DNA from 4 places in the Rhodopseudomonas julia genome. Region 2 is predicted to be linked to each of the others. Evidence: riboswitches for the same ligand, from Rfam matches in the RefSeq annotation. Region 2 holds a riboswitch; each other region holds the start of a gene.

Region 1 (4,494 bases), 1.1 Mb from region 2:
GCGACAGCGCACCTCGTGGAAATCCTTCTCGTCGCGCCGCGGAGCTCCGAAGGCGGTGATGCGGCCGCGCGACGGCCGCAACAGCCCGACGATGATGTGCAGGAGCGTCGACTTGCCCGCACCGTTATGCCCGCCGATGCAAAGCCTCTCGCCCGGCATCAGACACATATCGACGCCCTTGAGGACCGGCGGTCCCGAAGGATAGGCGAAATGGATATCTGACAGGGCGATCAGCTCAGACATGTGTTCTTCCCTCAGCGCATCGCCTGCGCGCCGATGAGACAGGCGAGGAAGACCGTCACGCCGGTGGCAAACACAACGTCGCGGTAAGTGAATGCGAGCGTGTCGAACAGCGGCATCCGGCCGGTAAAGCCCCGGCATTTCATGGCGCCGAGAATGCGCTCCGACCGCTCGATCGCCCGCACCAGCATCATTCCGACGAGATAACCGACGGAGCGATAGGTGTGCCGGTTGTTCGAGGGGCGAAATCCGCGAGCCTTCATCGCCATGCGCAAGCGCTGATATTCCTGCTGGAGCACGTCGACATAGCGCACGGTGAACATCAGGAGGTAGATGAGCTTTTCCGGCACCATCAAACGCCTGAGCGCATGGCCGAGCGTCACCGGCTCGGTGGAGCCGACGAGCGCCATCAAGGCGAGGATCACGGCGTTCGCCGTCAGCGCGATCTCAGCCGCCTGCCGCAGCCCCTGCCAGCTCGCCGCGAAGCCGAAGACGGTGAACATCGCATCGCCCGGCACGGTGAACGGCAGCATGGCGATCAGGAAGATGATGAAGCTGTCCATCATCGCCATGCGTTTGAGCGTCCGCGCAACAGGCAGCCGCGCCGACAGCATCAGAAAGAACGCGGCCAAAAGCCCCGTCGTCAGCACGGCGAGATCCTGCAGGCTCACCATCACGATGGCGAAGGCGACAGCAACCACGATGCGGGTGCGCACGTCGATGCCATCGATCAGCGTGCCCCGGGCCTCGCCCGTATCGGTGAGCGCGCGCCGTCCGGCTGAGAGAACGTGGCTCATCGTCAGGCCGCCGTCATCTTGCGCCGGGCCGCGATATAGAACGCGACGCCGAAGATGCCGAAGATATAGCCGATCCCACCGAGGATGCTCTGCATGTCGTGCTTCTCCTTATAGGCGTCGATATCGCGCCTGAGCGGGATCACCTGTTTCTGCACCGCCTCGGTGATCATCTTGTGCTGCGCTTCAAGAAGCGCGGCGAGATCGACGCCGGAGCTTTGGGCGGTCGCCCCCACAGTCCCGGAAGACGCCGGCTCGGCGGCACCGGCCGCAGCTTCGGCAGCGACCAGCGCCGGCGATGAGGCCTCCGCACCGCCGATCTCCGGCAGCTCCTCGGCCGACATCCGCACCTGCGCGACATGGCCGGCACCCAGATTGGCCTTGAAGACGAGCGGCACCGCCTTTTCGGGCTTGTAGGTGAAGGCTCCGGTCTCGTCGGTTACCGTCTCGCCGAGCTTGTTGCCGTTGTCGTCGAAAACCTCGACCGTCGCATCGCTCGCCATATCGCCGTTGGAAAAGCCGACCTCGCCTTCCACGACATCGCCGGACGCATAGACGGAGGCGATGACCTTGTGGGCGAGAGCCTGCGGTGCGGGCAGAAGAGCCAGGAAAACGAGGGCTGCGCAGAGTTTTTTCATAATGCGACCTCCTCGGCGGCGGATCGATTGAAGGTGGCGAAAAGCTCCGGCTTGACGCGTCGGGCGAGAACCACGGCCGCCCCCGTCACCAGGGCTTCGATGATCATGATCGGGATATGGGCGAAGAAGACGAGCTTGGCGGCCGGAATGAATTCGTCGCCCGAAAGTGCGAGAGCGATCGCGACAAACGCCGTCGTCAGCGCGATCGCGAGCCCCCCGCCGATGGCGCCTGAAATCGCGGCAACCGTCAGCGAATTGGAGGCGATCCCGCGTCGGCACAGATAATAGACGATCACCGCCGGCAGCGCGATGTTGAGCGTATTGACCCCGAGCACGGTGAGCCCTCCGAAACCGAAGAACACCGCTTGCAGGAGAAGCCCGACGAAAAGCGCCGGAAAGGCGGCCCAGCCGAGCACCAGCCCGGCCAGACCGTTCATGATGAGATGGACGCTGGAGGGACCGATCGGGACATGGATGAGCGAGGCGACGAAGAACGTCGCGCTCAACACCCCGGCTGCCGGCATCTTTTCCGCCGTCAGCGATTTAAGGCCGAGCGCGATGCCCCCGGCCGCGAGCACCGCACCCCCGATGACGACGTCATTGGCGAGCGCACCGTCGACAATATGCATCGATCCCTCCTGCCGTCATTCGACGTCGTAAGCGCGCACCCAGATGACGGCGTCCTGCGAGAGCTCTTTGCCCTCGAACTCCGTCTGCGGGCCCGTGCCGAGCGCGGCAAAGCCCCAGAAACCGGCCTTCGGAACGCCGAAGGTGAAGTAGCCGTTCTCGTCGCTCATCGCGACGACGGCACCGCCCGGCATCGGCGAGGCTTTGGGCTCAGAGGGCTTGTTGTCGTCCATGGAGGGTTCGGCCGCCATGTATTCGACTTCGATCTCGGCACCCGCGACAGGCTTGCCCTCCGACAGCACCCGGCCCGTAAAGCTGGAACCGGCCAGAATGTTGGTCGGGCGATCGAGCGGCACGATTTCCGTCGCAAGCCCTTTGGGCTCGGCCCAATCGGTCGGCAATTGCGCCCGGTTGAGATAGGCCTTGGCGATCTGCTGGATGTAGATGTCCTCGCTCTCCTCGTAATAGGGCTGAGGCACGACGACGAGCGTGTAATCGCCGGCACGCTTGGCCGGCAGCGTGGCATCGAAGGCTTGGGCGCTGTTTTCGAGCCCCTCGAAGGTGATCGGCTTGAGGCTGTCCTTGAGATCGATCTTCTTGCCGCGGAAGACGGCGTAGAACTCTTCCGGCGCGCCCATATCCATGACATGGCCGTTCTCGAACGGGTGCCAGAAGATGAGCTTCAGCGGCACATCGCCCGGCTCGGCGAGGTTCACCTCGGGCGTGTAGATCAGCTGAAAATGCGCTTCGGCTGCGGCGGGAAGAAGGAACGCCGCCGATGTGAGGGCGGCACAGGCAAACTTACGAAATTTCATTCGTATCGTCTCTCCAATGACTGTTGCGGGAGAACCGCGACAGTGATGCGGAAAGGACGATCGGGGTTTTGGCGAGGATTGGGCGCAAAAGGGATTCATGGCGCCGTTCCACCGCCAGACGCTCACCCCGGCGTCCGTTGCGGTGCGGCACCGGTGGCCCGGCGTCGCGCGTCAGCGGCAGGTCTCCTGGCTTGCGGGTCACAGCGTGGCTTCGTCTTCCCAGCGCAGATGCGCCAGTGACATGTTGAAGCCCTGCTCGCCGCTCACAGTTGCGGGGGCAGCCACGGTTTCGGTCCCTGCTGGGTACGCCTCACCGTGTTCCCTTTTAATCCGGTCGCTTTGCGTCCGGAAACCGTTGACACCCCATCTGCCGGCGAATGGCCACAATTGTCAATGCCGTGCAGTGCTGGCAGCTATGCTGGGCATGGCTTCCCTTTGCCGGCATCATGTTCGGTCGAAGAGCGCCCTACGGCATAAAAAAAGGCCGACCGCATATAGCGGCCGGCCCTCTCAAACTTGCGCAGCGTGGCTGCGTTCAGCGCGCGGCCATCCGCTTCTCGCCCATTCCGGCTTTTGGCTTGCTGCTCTTACGCAGCATCCGTTCCAGACCGGCCTGAGCGCCCTCGTTGCCGCGGCCCGCATCTCGCCGGCCATTCGCGCCACCATTGCGGCTCTTATGCGCGCCGGCTTCCGTCCGCTTCGCCGAACGGCCTGCCTCCGCACCTTCCGGCCTGCGGTTGCGACCCTCTTTCGGGGCATCGCCATTCCGGCCTTCACTGCGCGCCTCGAAGGCGACCGGTTTGCCCGAGCGCCTGCGATTGCGTGAGGGAGAATTGCGCTTGCCGGGCTGGCGTGATCTTTCGTCGCGCCGCTCGCCCGCCTGCTGGCGCACGCTTGCGGCCGGAGCCTCGTCGGCTTCGCCGACCGGCTCGCCGCCCGCAACCTGGTTCGCAATCGCCTCGCCGCGGGCCTCGCTACGAGGTGCCGCGCCATGCGCATCGATCCTCTTGCCGATCAGCTTCTCGATATCGCGCAGAAGACCCCGCTCGGAATGATCGCACAGCGAGATCGCAATACCGCTCTTGCCGGCGCGCGCGGTCCGCCCGATGCGGTGCACATACGCCTCCGGCACGTTCGGCAGCTCGAAGTTGACGACATGCGAAACGTCGTCGATGTCGATGCCGCGCGCCGCGATATCGGTGGCGACCAGGACAGCCACACGACCGTTGCGGAAGGCACCAAGCGCCTTCTCACGCTGATTCTGGCTCTTATTCCCGTGGATCGCCGCAGAGCGCAGGCCGGCCTTGTCGAGATGCTGGCTCACCCGGTCGGCACCGCGCTTGGTGCGCGTGAAGACGATCGCACGCTCCATATCGGATG
Region 2 (4,494 bases):
TGCCGATCAACCACAAGCTCCATCCGCGCGAGGCGGCCTACATCGTCAAAGATTCGGGAGCGGGTCTCGTTTTCATTTCTGAGGGAGACGAGGTGCTGGCGCAGCGACTCGATGAGGGCGTGCGTCTGATCACGGCGCCGGGCGAGGCGTACCAGGAGCTTCTTGCCGCCGAACCGCTTGCCGCGCCACATGCGATGTCGTCGGATGCGCTCGCCTGGCTTTTCTACACCTCCGGCACGACCGGCAATCCGAAAGGCGTCATGCTCTCGGTCGCCAATCTACAGGCGATGAGCTTTGCCTATTTTGTCGATGTCGACGAGGTGCACACCGAGAATGCCGCGCTCTATGCCGCGCCGATGTCGCATGGGGCGGGGCTCTACAACTTCATGCATGTTCTTCGAGGTTCCCGCCATGTCGTTCCAAAATCGGGCGGATTCGACGTAGCTGAAATCGTGTCGCTCGCCGGTTCTCTCGGCAGTCTGTCGTTCTTCGCTGCGCCGACCATGGTCCGCCGCCTTGTGAAGCATGCGAAAGCGACCGGCTACGACGGGGAGGGAATTCGCACCATCGTCTACGGTGGTGGCCCGATGTATGTGGCGGATATCGAGGAAGCCGTTTCCCTCTTCGGACCGCGCTTCGTTCAGATCTACGGTCAGGGCGAAAGCCCGATGACGATCACGGCGCTCTCTCGTGAGCTCGTCGCAGATAGAAGCCATCCGCGCTGGCGCGAAAGGCTCGGCTCCGTCGGCACGGCGCAGTCATGCGTCGATGTGCGGGTGGCGGACGGCGATGGTCATACGCTCGCCCCGGGCGAGAGCGGTGAGATTCTGGTGCGCGGTCCGAGCGTCATGGCCGGCTATTGGCGAAACGAGAAGGCGAGTGCCGAATCTCTGCGCCACGGCTGGCTCTGGACCGGTGATATCGGCGCCATGGACGAGGATGGCTTCCTGACGCTGATGGATCGCTCCAAGGACGTCATCATCTCGGGCGGCACCAACATCTATCCGCGCGAGGTGGAGGAGGTCCTCTTGCGCCATCCCGCCGTTCAGGAGGTGTCTGTCGTCGGCCGGCCGAGCCCCGAATGGGGTGAGGACGTCGTCGCCTTCGTCGTCGCGCCGGAGAACACGCCGAATGTCGAAGAACTCGATGCGCTCTGCCGCGAGGAGATCGCCCGCTTCAAGCGCCCGAAGGACTATGTCTTTCTGGATGAGCTTCCGAAGAACAATTACGGCAAGGTGCTCAAAATCGAGCTTCGCCGGCTGCTCAGCCAAGCATAAGCGAATCGGACGGGGCCGCGAACGCGGTGCGTTTGGCTCCACATGACCGAAGTCCGACGTATGCGTGTCTGAAAGATCGCGGGCGTGGCGCGCCGACTTGTTTGTGCCTGCGCAACCGGGACGGAATGTGGCGCGCATCCGGCTTGACACTTCGACACCATCCAGCCTTTATCGCTGTCGATGGTTTCCAGCGAAACGAAGACTTCGCTGGATGAAAAGGGAATACGGTGCGGTGTAGCCAGTAGGCGCCAAATCCGTGACTGCCCCCGCAATTGTGAGCGGAGAGCGACCCCGAACGATGCCACTGGGCGTATGACGGACACCGTCTGGCGCCTGGGAAGGCTCGGGGAAGCAGAGACCCGCAAGTCAAGAGACCTGCCATCATCATGCAACCAGACCCGGCGGGGATGTCGGGGGAAGGATCGAGATGACATTCCTGTCGTCGACGACAATGCGCGAGTCTCTTTTCGGGCAATCCATTCCGCCTGCCCCCGCGGTTCTCTCTCGGAACCAGGATAGCAGACACAATGCACCGAAACGTCGCGATCGGCCTCGCAGCACTGGCCAGTCTTTCGCTCATTGATGCCGCGCATGCGAACGAAACCAACTACCCGCTGAGCATCGACAATTGCGGACAAACGATCACCTTCGAGGCAGCGCCTGAACGCGATGTCACGGTCGGCCAGTCTGCGACTGAGATTCTCTATTCTCTCGGCCTTGGCGATAAGGTCGTCGGGACCTCTGTTTGGTTCAGCGATGTGCTGCCTGAATTTGCCGAGCTCAACAGCTCGGTTGAAAGGCTTGCAGACAACGATCCGAGCTTCGAAAGCGTCGTCGCCAAGAAGCCCGGCCTCGTCTCGGTCTCTTACGAATGGCATATCGGGCCGCAGGGCATCGTCGGAACCCGCGAGCAATTCCACGATGTCGGCATCCCGACTTACATTCTTCAGACCGACTGCGTGAAAGACAATTCCACCGGCGTCGATGGGACCCGGCTGGAGATGTACAGCACCGACGCCCTCTATCGTGCGATCCGTGAGCTTGCCGAGATCCACGACGTGAAGGAGGCCGGCGAGGCGCTTGTCGCCGATCTTTCGAGGCGCGAGGCAGCTGCGGTGGAGAAGGCGAAAGAGGCCAATGCGGGTGACGTATCGGCCGTCTTCTGGTTTTCCTCCGCCGAAATGGACGTCGATCCCTATGTCGCCGGGCGCAAAGGCGTTCCCGGCTGGATGATGGAGAAGCTCGGCGTCCGCAACGTCGTGGAAAGCGACGAAGAATGGCCGATTGTCGGCTGGGAAACCATCGCCAAGGCCAATCCGGACATCATCGTCGTCGCTGAGATGACGCGCCGCCGCTTTCCTGCCGACGATGTCGAAAAGAAGCTGGAATTTCTGAAGACGGATCCGGTCGCCAAAGAGATGGACGCCGTCAAGTCGGGGCGGATTGTCATCATGGATGCCCATTCCATGGATCCCTCCATCCGCAACATCTCAGCGCTCGAGGTGCTTGCCGATGAACTTCCCAAGCTGAAATAGCAGAGCCCGATTATGGCCACTTACCGACCCGGCCGCTGGCCGGGTCTTCTGACGTCGATCTCGTCCAAACTCGCAATTCTGGCCGCAGCTCTGATCCTCGGGGCTGCGATCGGAGAGACGCGCATCCCACCGGAGACGGTCGGTCAGGTGCTTGCGATGAAGATGTTCGGGGGGAGCTATCCTGTCGATCCGATCGATCAGGGGATTATCTGGAATTATCGCTTCAGCCGGGCAATCGTGGCGGCCTCCTGTGGTGCTGGCCTCGCCGTGTCTGGGCTGGTGCTCCAGACCCTGCTGCGCAATGTGCTCGCCGATCCTTATATCCTGGGTATCTCGGCAGGCGCGTCGACAGGAGCTGTGGCTGTCACAATCGCCGGGATCGGCGGCGGCCTCGTGTCTCTTTCGGCCGGCGCTTTCGTCGGCGCCCTCGTGGCGTTTGCTCTCGTCATCGCCCTGGCGCGGGCCGCGGGGGGATTTGCGGCAACGTCGACCGGTCAGGTCATCCTTGCGGGTGTTGCCGGAGCCCAGCTTTTCAATGCGCTCACCTCACTCATCATCGCGCATTCGGCGAACGCCGAACAGGCGCGCGGCATCATCTTCTGGCTGCTCGGCAACCTGTCGGGCGTGCGCTGGCCAGATGTGTGGCTCGCCGCCCCCGTCGCGATCCTCGTGCTCGTGATCATCGTCGTGCATGCGCGGGCGCTCGACGCGTTCGCCTTCGGATCGGATGCGGCTGCCTCCCTCGGCATCAATGTCTTGAAGACGCAGGCGATCCTGATCGGGGCTGCCGCCTTGGTAACTGCCGTTATGGTCAGCATCGTCGGCGCAATCGGTTTTGTCGGACTTGTCGTCCCGCATGCAGCAAGGCTTCTGGTCGGTCCGCGTCACGGCCGGCTCATTCCGATGACAGCAATCACGGGTGCGGTTTTTCTGATCTTTGCCGACATCGTGTCGCGAATCATCATTCCCGGACAGGTTCTGCCGATCGGCGTTGTGACGGCTCTCGTCGGCGCGCCCGCCTTCGCGTTGATCCTGGTGCGCGGTCGCGGAGGGGCGCGATGACGCTTGCAGCGCATGCTCTCGGTTGGTCCGCCGGCCGTACACCCATCGTGGCGGACGTCGATCTCAAGATTGAGCCCGGCGAGCTCTTCGGTCTTGTCGGACCGAACGGCTCCGGCAAGTCGACGTTGTTGCTGCTGCTTTCGGGATTGCGGCGACCTTCGTGCGGCCGGGTAACGGTCGGCGACGTCGATATCCAAAAAATCAAACGCTGCGAGGTCGCTCGGCGGATCGCCATCGTCGCCCAACAACTCGACACCTCCGACCGGCTCAGCGTCCGCGAGACGGTCGAGCTCGGGCGCACGCCATGGCTGGGACCGCTCACGCCCTTTGGAGCCGCCGATGAGGAGATCGTGGAAAAGGCTCTCGCCGAGACCGGCATTTCGCATCTCGCCGAGCGCCGATGGCAGACGCTCTCAGGCGGTGAACGCCAACGCGCGCATATCGCCCGCGCTCTGGCCCAAAAAGCCGAGATCCTGATCCTGGATGAGCCCACGAACCATCTCGATATTCACCACCAGCTTTCGATCCTCGCGCTTGTTCGCCGTCTGTCGATCACCGTCGTCGTCGCTCTGCACGATCTCAATCAGGCGATGGTCTGCGACCGGCTGGGGTTGATGTCC
Region 3 (4,494 bases), 720 kb from region 2:
TTTTGAACGAGGGGCAGATCGAACAGGTCGGCACGCCGCTTGAGCTCTACGGCAAGCCGAAGACGCGGTTCGTCGCGAGCTTCATCGGCAGCCCGCAGATGAATTTTCTGCCGGTGCGTGTTGCCGGGACGGCGGACGGTGGTCCTCGCCTCAAGCTGCCGAACGGGGTTGAGATGGCTTTCCCGGAAGTGCCCCCGGCTGCGATCGACCGGGACGATGTCGTGCTCGGTATCCGCCCTCACGAGATCAAATTCAGTCGCGAGGAAACCCAGGGCATTTCGGCCGAGATCGTCGTGGTCGAGACCTTCGGCAACCACACGCTTCTTTATGCCAATATCGGTGAGGACGATCTCGTCACGGTCGAGACGGCAGGTATCAGCGATGTGACGACGGGTGAGCGCGTTTGGCTGAGTTTCGATCCGAGCCATTGCCATTTCTTCGGAAAGGATGGCCAGGCTCTATAGCTCGGGCCGAGAGCTTTACGGCATAGGCCGCCCTTATGCTCGAAGGGGCGGCCCGAAGGGAGCGGCTGAGGCCGGGCTCTTCTTGTCGAGATCGTGCCCCGATAGATATGCTCACCTGCAACGAGCGATATGCCTGGTGCCCCGCGTCGAGGGTGTCGGGCTCTACAGCCTGCGGCATTATGGCTGGCTTCAGCTGGGGATGCCTGTAAAAATCGTCATACATCGAAGTATTATTTATGAATACCGATGTAAATATTGCAGAAATTGGTGCTTCCAGGTGCATTTTTATGGCAGGAAGCAACCTATGGGCGTTATAAATAAACCAAAGATAGAATTTCCTCCTGTTGCAAGTGGGTAACGAAGCAGCCCACGGCGAGACCGACTTGACATAAGCCGTGGTTAGCGCCAGTAAAAGCCCGTTACCGGTTTCCGAGCGCGCGAGCGTGAGGATGAAAAGGGAATACGGTGAGGCTCCCCAAGAAGGGCCGAAACCGTAGCTGCCCCCGCAACTGTGAGCGGAGAGCAGGGCTGGGAGTGCCACTGGCGCGCGAGCGCTGGGAAGGTAGCCTTTGCTTGGTGCCGCGAGCCAGGAGACCTGCCGGTGATGTGCATCGGGCTGTGTGGGCCGTCGATGCATAACGAGGGATGTCGGGGTCTGCATCCAGCGACGAAAGTCACGGCAGGCAGCGCGTGCGCTTGCTTGTCATATTTCGGCGTTGGGCGGAGCGGTCATCCTGATGGAAGAGCATTACCCAACTCATAAGTGGCGGATCCAGGACTTCGTCGACATCCCGACGTTGCAGCGGATTCAGGACACTTTCGCCAAGGCCATGGATATGGCCGCGGTGACAGTTGATCGCGACGGCGTGCCCGTCACAAAAGCGAGCAATTTCCAGCCCGTGTGTCGTTTGATGCGCTCCACGACCGAAGGGTTGCGGCGCTGCCATGCCTGCGACGCTTGCGGGGGGCTCGCCGCCTATCGGTCTGGCCGGCCGGCGACCTATGTCTGTCATGCCGGGCTCGTCGATGTCGCTGCGCCGATCATCATCGAAGATGAATATCTCGGCTGCCTTTTGTGCGGCCAGGTGATGCTCGAAGATGAGCGCGAGCGCACCATTCGGAACGTGCTCGACCGAAACCATTCGCTTGGCATTGCTCCGGCGGAGCTCGAAGAAGCGGTCTACGCCATGCCGGCGGCCGATCGTGACCGTCTCGATTCCGCTGTTGAGATGCTGATGCTGGCGGCGAGCCACATCATCGAGATTGGCAAGACGAACTTGATCCAGGCGCGCCTCCTCAAGGAGGTGAAAGCCAAGGCCGCCACCGAAAAGGCGCTGCAGGATGCTCAGCTGCGGGCCTTGCAGGCGCGGGTCAATCCGCATTTCCTGTTCAACTCCTTGACGCTCATCGGCTACACGGCTTTCGAGGAGAGGGCGGTGAAGACCGAGGAAGTCGCCTATATGCTGAGCGACATCCTCCGCTACAGTCTGCGCAATCTCGCCACGCTGGTGCCGCTCAGCGAAGAATTCGACATGATCGAGCGCTGCTTGCGCCTCCATCAGCTTCGCTTCGGCGACCATCTGAGCATTGAAGTCGATCTCGACGAAAGCCTGCGCAACTGGCCGGTCCCCTGCATGGTTCTGCAGCCGCTTGCCGAGAACGCGATCGTGCATGGGGTCGAAGCGCTCTCACGGCCGGTGCGCGTGCGCGTTTCGGCTCGCAAGGTCGATGATCGCGGTTTGATCGAGGTCTATGACAACGGCGCGGGTATGAGCGAGGCTCAGGTCGCCGCGCTCAACAACGATCGTTGTGTCCTGCAGCAGGCGGAACGGAGCCGGGCGGCTCTGGGACTGCAGAGCGTCATTACCCGGCTCGACAGCGAGTACGGCAACGACTTCGATCTCAAAGTGACGAGCAGACTGAATGAGGGAACCCGAATTGAGCTTTCCTGGCCACTCGGCGACTATGCGCAGCTCGAAAATGCTTGAGCTCGCCCGTACTGAGCGTTTTGCTTCCATGTTTCAGGGGGCGTTTCAGCAGGAGTCCTCGGTTCGACCTGGCCTTTTGGTGGCCGACGACACACCGATCATTCGCTCGACGATCAGTCGCGTCGTTGCCGCAGAGGCTCTCGACTTCGCCAATGTCTGGGAAGCCAAGAACGGCTCCGAAGCGGTCGAGGTCGCCCGGCGGGAGCGGCCCGAGCTCATTCTGATCGATATCAAGATGCCCGGCGTGGACGGGTTGGAGGCGGCGGCGATCATCAAGGCCGAGCTGCCCCGCACGCGGCTCATCTTTCTCACGGCTTATGATGAGTTTGCCTATGTGCAGCGCGCCCTCAAGATCGGCGCGCTCGATTATCTCTTGAAGCCGATCCGTCCGACGAAGCTCGGCGAATTGCTGCGCAAACTCCACGGTGAGATTTGCACGGAATTGAGTGCGTCGTCGGCTAATGACGCGGAGATCGCTCGTGACGTCACGCCGGCCGCAACGCCCTGTGCGCCGGAGAGAGATCCGGTCAAGCGGGCGGTCGCCTTCATCTCCGAGAACTATGCCGACGAAAACATGTCGCTCGCGGCTGTCGCCAACGTCGCGCATCTCAGCCCGTCACATCTTGCGCACCGTTTTCGCGAATGCGTCGGCGTCAGCTACAAGCAGTTTCTCACCGAAAAGCGCATCGAAGCCGCCAAAGACCTGCTTTTGACGACCGACACGACCAATGAGGCGGTCGCCGAGCAGGTCGGCTATGCCAACGTCACCAATTTCTATCGCCTGTTCCAGCGTGAGACAGGCATGACACCGGCGCAGTTCCGCAGATGCGAGAAGGAGCCGGAGGCCAGCTCGGAGTGACCTTCGGGCCGCCTATCTTCGAGGATGGGCGGCCGCTTCGTCTTCTCACTCATGCACGGTCTTTGCGATCATGCATGGCGATGCCGATCGGCGTCACAAACATCGGGTGGGACGGCAACTTTGTCGGCACGCCCGTCATCTCGCCTACGATCTCGGCCATGCCGGGCATGCCGCTTGTGCCTCCAACGAGGTGAATGGTCTTGACGTCGTATGGTGCGATATGGCGGGCCACGATGCTGCCGACCTTCTGCATCACCGGTCTGACCAGCGGATAAAGTGATCGGGCTCGTTTCGGATCTTTCTTGATATCCTCCGCCTCCTCGAAGGAGACGCCGAGGGCACCTGAAAGTACCAAAGTGAACTGGGTCCCGCCGGTCGCCTCGTCGGCGGTATAGACGACTTCGCCATCCTTGAAGATCGCAACGCCCGTCGTGCCGCCGCCGACGTCGACCACCGCCCCATCCTTGATCTGCAGGAGGGCATTGGCCGCTGTCGGCTCATCGACGAAGTGCTCGCATTCGAGCCCCGCGCCGATGACGACGTTTTGCGTCGCCTTCACCTCCGCCGGGGCAACGCCGGGCGGGTAGGAGGTCGCCGCGCTCTCAAGCTGAAAGCCGAGATCCGCCTCCACCTCTGCCTTCATGCGCGACAGGATCTTAATCGCGCCGATGAAATCCACCACGAGACCGTCACGCACGATTTGCGCGAACTGATAGCGCCCGGCGAGCGGCTGCCCGTCCTCGTCGAGGACGACGAGAACGGTGTAGGCCGTGCCGAGATCAACCCCGACATGGACGCGGCCCTTGTAAGCCTGTTGCGCTGGCGTCTTGTTGAAGACGCTGACCGCACGGGCGAGGATGTCGTCGGCGTGGTTGTTCATGGTTCCTGCCTCACGCAGCTTCTGCTCTCGCCTTTTCGGTCAGGCGGAGGGTGTCGATCGCGATCATCTTTTCCTCGTCGGTCGGCACGACCATCGCCGCCGTCCGGGAATCGCGGGTGCTGATGCGGCCATCTTCCCCAGGCGCCTCGTTGGCGTCACCATCAATGGCAATGCCGAGGAAGTCGAGCTTCTCGCAGATGCGTGCCCGCATCGACGGGCTGTTCTCGCCGATCCCCGCGGTGAAGACCAGCGCATCGAGCCCGCCCAAGGCTGCCGCATAAGATCCGATATATTTCCGCGTCA
Region 4 (4,494 bases), on a different contig from region 2:
GCAGGCCCGCCCGGAAAGGCTGGTGCCGAAACGTCAGGCCTGTCTTTGTGCCCGCGGCGCCCAGACGTCGTCGGTGGCCCCGTTGCCATTCAGGCGGCGGCTCGCGATGAACATGAAATCGGCGAGGCGGTTGATGTAGACGAGCACGTTCGGGTTCACCTTTTCCTCCAGCGACAGTGCGACGATACGCCGTTCGGCCCGGCGGATCGTGGTGCGGGCGACATGCGCCTGGGCGGCGGCGATCGTGCCGCCCGCCAGCACGAAGTTCGTGATGCGCGGCAGGGCGGCATTCATCGCTTCAAGCTCTGCCTCCAGTCGCTGAAGGGGCTCCTCGCCGACGCGCAGATGCTCGCCGTGCTCGCCCGGCATGTGCAGGTCGGCGGCGAGGTTGAAGAGGTCGATTTGGACATTGCGCAGCATCTCACAAAGCTCGGTATCGTCACCCGCAAGAGAACGCACGAGGCCGATCTGCGCGCTCGCCTCGTCGATGGTGCCGTAGGCTTCCACCCGCTTGTCGCTCTTCGACACGCGCATGCCGCGCCCCATGGATGTTTCCCCCTTGTCACCGCCTCGGGTGACGACCCGGGTCAGGCGCACGCGCTCGTTTTTTCCTTCATGGCTCTGGCTCATCTCTGCCTCCTTGCTGAAAGGTTGCGCTTCGTTTGGCTGCGAAGCGGCAGTGCTTGCGGCTCGCGTATGAGGATGCGCGCTTTGTCGCGATTGACAAGCCGCCAGAACGCGAACTAACCACGACATGTTGGGGGTGTCGCCTCCATCAAATCAAGACGTGGTTCTTTCGGAGCTTTTGGCTTCGGAAGCTAAGAGGGAATCCGGTGCGCCATCGGCAAGACCGGAGCTGCCCCCGCAACTGTAAGTGGTGAGACTCTGTCGCCAGAAGGTCACTGATGCACGCTGCATCGGGAAGGCCAGGCAGGGTCCAGGATCCACGAGCCAGGAGACCTGCCACGTGCTTGGAGAACTGTCCTCGGGCGGGGTGTCCCAGGGAATGTGCCAGGCCGTTCGAGGCTGCCGCCTTCCGTTACCCGCGCCCCTTGATCACAAGGGAGTGCATTGCATGACATTGCTCAAAGTTCGATCGGGCCTCGAGTGGAAGCCCAGCCAGCGCAGAGCCTGTGCGACTTCGCCTGCGGCACGGTGATGGCCATGGAAGAGAGCCTCGCGCCGGTCGAGTTTTCGCTGGCACCGGAGGGGATGCCGCGTCGTGCGCGCGCCCTGATGATCCAGGGGACGTCCTCCGATGTCGGCAAGAGCATGCTCGTTGCTGGCCTCTGTCGCGCCTACACGCGCCGAGGCCTCGTCGTCCGCCCCTTCAAGGCGCAGAACATGAGCAACAATGCCGCCGTCGCCGACGACAGCGAGTTGCCTCCCGGTCCCGACGGCTTTGCGCCGCGCGGCGAGATCGGCCGCGCCCAGGCGCTTCAGGCGCGGGCCTGCCGGGCGGCACCGTCGATCCATATGAACCCTGTCCTGTTGAAACCGCAGAGCGGTGTCGGCTCGCAGGTCGTCTTGCGTGGAAGATCCCTCGGCAATTGTCCGGCGAAGACCTATCACCGGATGCGCCAGCAGCTCATGCCCGCCGTGCTCGACAGCTTCAACCGTCTGACGCGCGAGGCGGACCTCGTGCTGGTCGAAGGCGCCGGGAGCGGCGCAGAAGTATATCTGAGGGCTTCCGACATCACCAATATGCGCCTGGCGGAACAGGCGGATCTACCGGTCGTCTTCCTGTCCGACATCGATCGTGGCGGCACCATGGCCGCCATCGTCGGCAGTCACGAACTCCTCGATCTGTCTGATCGGGGACGGGTCGTCGGCTATCTCATCAACAAGTTTCGCGGCGACCTGACGATTTTCGAGCCGGGCATGAAGACGATCACAGAGAAGACCGGGTGGCCGTGTCTCGGTGTGATGCGCTGGTTCGAACAGGCGGATCGCCTGCCGGCCGAGGATTCGCTCGCCCTCGAACGCCCGCCCGAGCGCCGCGGCAGCGGTCTCAACATCGCCGTGCCGCGCTTTTCGCGCATTGCCAATTTCGACGATCTCGATCCCTTGTCCGCCGAGCCGGGGGTCAATCTTCGCTTCGTCAATCCGGGCTCACCGATCCCGGCTGAGACTGATGTCGTCATCCTGCCCGGCTCCAAGGTGACACGTGCCGATCTCGACGTGGTGCGGCGCGAGGGCTGGGATGTCGATATTTTGGCGCATGTCCGTAAGGGCGGGCGGGTGCTCGGCATCTGCGCCGGCTTCCAGATGCTGGGGCGCGTCGTGCGCGATCCCGAAGGCATCGAGGGGCCTGCAGGAGAAACGCCCGGCCTTGGGCTCCTGGACATCGAGACCGTGATCGGTGGCGAGAAGCGGCTCGTCGAGCTGGATGTGGGCGAAGAGACGAGCGGCTGCCGCATCACCGGCTACGAGATGCATATGGGCCGCACCAGCGGCCCCGGCCTTGAGAGGCCATGGCTTCATCTGCGCGAGCCGCGTGGCAGTCTACGCGCGGAAGGCGCGATCTCGCCCGACTGGCGGGTTGCCGGAACCTATCTGCACGGCATCTTCGGCTCCAACACTTTCCGCGCCCATTGGCTCAGGCAGGTCGGTGGCTGCGCTTCCGAGCTCGATTTCGAGGCAAGGGTGGAAGCATCGCTGGAGGCGCTCGCCGATCATTGCGAGGCCAATCTCGATCTCGATGCGCTGCTGATGCTGGCCCGCTAGCCGTAAGCTATCAATCGTTCGTCCGGCTCCGACCCGGGCCGCTGAGGTTGTCAAGCGTCAGGGCCTCGGAGACGAGCCGGATGAACATGCACGAGGATGCTGGCCCCGCCGTCTGCCAAGCCCCGAAAGGCGCCCCGGGATCTCGCCTCGGCAACTTTCTGGAGGTTGGTCGGATCTTGGTGGGATTTGGCATTTTGGGCGAACTGCGCCCGGCACGCTGTTTCCAGTGCCCGGTCAATTCGCTGATTTTATGAAGAAAACTGGTACGAACGGGTGGATTCGAACCACCGACCTTCGGAGCCACAATCCGACGCTCTAACCAACTGAGCTACGTTCGCATGTCCTGGTGAGGCGGTGCGGACCCTAGTGTTCCGCGCCGGAGATTTCAAGCGTCGGTGGGCCATAACCTGGCGCGCCAGCTTGCGATTCCCCGCCTCTGCGGCACCGCTTAACCGAGGAGCGCCGCCAAGGGAAGGGGGCGGAGAAGAAAGTCCGCCGCGGCGCCGTCGCATGGGTGCTCCGACGGCCTCGCCGTGAGGTGTCGCTGCCGCGCTTCCGCGGCCGCATGCAAGGGCATGAAAGCCGCCGTTTCGCTGCCTTGCGTCAGAGTGCCCCTCGGGGGTTGAGGGCGCCAGACGGGTGGGGCGTCTGGCCGCCTTTTGCGCCGAGGCTTTATCGTGCCGGCTTTGTCGCGGGTGCCGCTTCGGGCAGGTGCAGTTTCGAACCCTCCTCCGCGCGGCCCCTGGAAATGCGCGAGAACCGGGGATGTGCTGGAGCCGGGGATCCTGTTCGGCACAAAAAAAAGCCCGGCAAACTGCCGGGCTCGTTGGTGACGCGCGCCGCCTCTGCAGGGTGGCGTCGCAGGTCCTATTTTCTGGTCACGAAAGCTCAGTGGCTCGTGACTTTGTCGAGGTTCTTCTTCGCCGCCGTGCGGGCCGGGCGAGACGTGTCCTCGGTGACCTTGGTGAGAAGGTCGCGCATGCCGTTGCCCTGATCCATCAGCGCTTCGAAGCGCGCCCGCATAAAGGCGCTCTGAAGCTGGATCGCGTCGGCGAACGAAGTGACGCCGAGCATCTGGCGAGCATGGTCGAATGCCGCATCCGTGTTGGCCTTGGCGTTGTCAAGAGCCGCGAACTGGACCTGCAGGAGACCCTCGCGGGCGTTTTCCACAGTATCTTCCATCACGTCCGTGGACTCCTCGGCAGCAGCTTTGAGACGGGCGTAATTCTCCCGCGCGCTCGCCAAAGAACGTTCCGTCATGGCCCGGAAAGCTTCGGGCATCTGCATCTGCGTCATGCCGAACATTTCCGTCAGCTTCTCGGTGGCGTCCTGAAACGCGCGATCGGCAGTATTGGCCGCATCCTGCGCGGTTGCCGCTGCCTCATCAAAAGCCTTTTCACCAGCCTGATTGAATTCGTGCTCACTGGACATCTAAGATCTCCTTCCACTTCTGCCTGGGTTGCTCCCCCCTCAGGCTTCTGGAGAGTATATAGGGAAAGTTTTGTGCAACGCAACAAATTATTGCGCTGCAGCATATGAGGCCCGCCTGCGGCTGAAGTTTTCAACCGTTAACCATCCTTAAGAAAAACGGACTTTGCGACGCGCTCCAGGCCTGCGATTCTTTTTCAACTCCGGTTACCTATTTTTAACCAAGGCGAGTCGCGGAGATTACGGAAATCATGCAATCGGAGGGCAGGGGCCTGGTGGAGGCGATGGCGGACGAGCGCCTGGCGGCGCTTGTGAGCGACGCGCGTCCTGCCATGTTCT

Evidence for each region. A riboswitch is a leader RNA that binds a small molecule or an ion and turns the genes downstream of it on or off. The one in region 2 is predicted to bind cobalamin.
Region 1: another riboswitch for cobalamin. It lies ahead of J2R99_RS09145 (DUF4198 domain-containing protein); the one in region 2 lies ahead of J2R99_RS14310 (ABC transporter substrate-binding protein).
Region 3: another riboswitch for cobalamin. It lies ahead of J2R99_RS17630 (PocR ligand-binding domain-containing protein); the one in region 2 lies ahead of J2R99_RS14310 (ABC transporter substrate-binding protein).
Region 4: another riboswitch for cobalamin. It lies ahead of J2R99_RS03685 (cobyric acid synthase); the one in region 2 lies ahead of J2R99_RS14310 (ABC transporter substrate-binding protein).

What each region holds. Positions count from the first base shown of each region.
Region 1 is NZ_JAUSUK010000002.1:15,418-19,911, reverse strand. Features, by position in the region: gene J2R99_RS09165 (energy-coupling factor ABC transporter ATP-binding protein) at 1-243, opposite strand, end outside; gene cbiQ (cobalt ECF transporter T component CbiQ) at 255-1,037, opposite strand; gene J2R99_RS09155 (NikL family nickel/cobalt ECF transporter subunit) at 1,040-1,672, opposite strand; gene cbiM (cobalt transporter CbiM) at 1,669-2,301, opposite strand; gene J2R99_RS09145 (DUF4198 domain-containing protein) at 2,317-3,114, opposite strand; cobalamin riboswitch at 3,274-3,486, opposite strand; gene J2R99_RS09140 (DEAD/DEAH box helicase) at 3,650-4,494, opposite strand, start outside.
Region 2 is NZ_JAUSUK010000002.1:1,067,006-1,071,499, forward strand. Features, by position in the region: gene J2R99_RS14305 (class I adenylate-forming enzyme family protein) at 1-1,277, shown strand, start outside; cobalamin riboswitch at 1,442-1,674, shown strand; gene J2R99_RS14310 (ABC transporter substrate-binding protein) at 1,805-2,812, shown strand; gene J2R99_RS14315 (FecCD family ABC transporter permease) at 2,825-3,874, shown strand; gene J2R99_RS14320 (ABC transporter ATP-binding protein) at 3,871-4,494, shown strand, end outside.
Region 3 is NZ_JAUSUK010000002.1:1,790,612-1,795,105, reverse strand. Features, by position in the region: gene J2R99_RS17635 (ABC transporter ATP-binding protein) at 1-464, shown strand, start outside; cobalamin riboswitch at 871-1,081, shown strand; gene J2R99_RS17630 (PocR ligand-binding domain-containing protein) at 1,202-2,452, shown strand; gene J2R99_RS17625 (response regulator transcription factor) at 2,532-3,311, shown strand; gene eutJ (ethanolamine utilization protein EutJ) at 3,361-4,191, opposite strand; gene J2R99_RS17615 (acetate/propionate family kinase) at 4,202-4,494, opposite strand, start outside.
Region 4 is NZ_JAUSUK010000001.1:779,264-783,757, reverse strand. Features, by position in the region: gene J2R99_RS03690 (cob(I)yrinic acid a,c-diamide adenosyltransferase) at 34-630, opposite strand; cobalamin riboswitch at 773-982, shown strand; gene J2R99_RS03685 (cobyric acid synthase) at 1,165-2,727, shown strand; tRNA gene J2R99_RS03680 (tRNA-His) at 2,989-3,065, opposite strand; gene J2R99_RS03675 (phasin family protein) at 3,616-4,158, opposite strand; gene J2R99_RS03670 (histidine kinase dimerization/phospho-acceptor domain-containing protein) at 4,407-4,494, shown strand, end outside.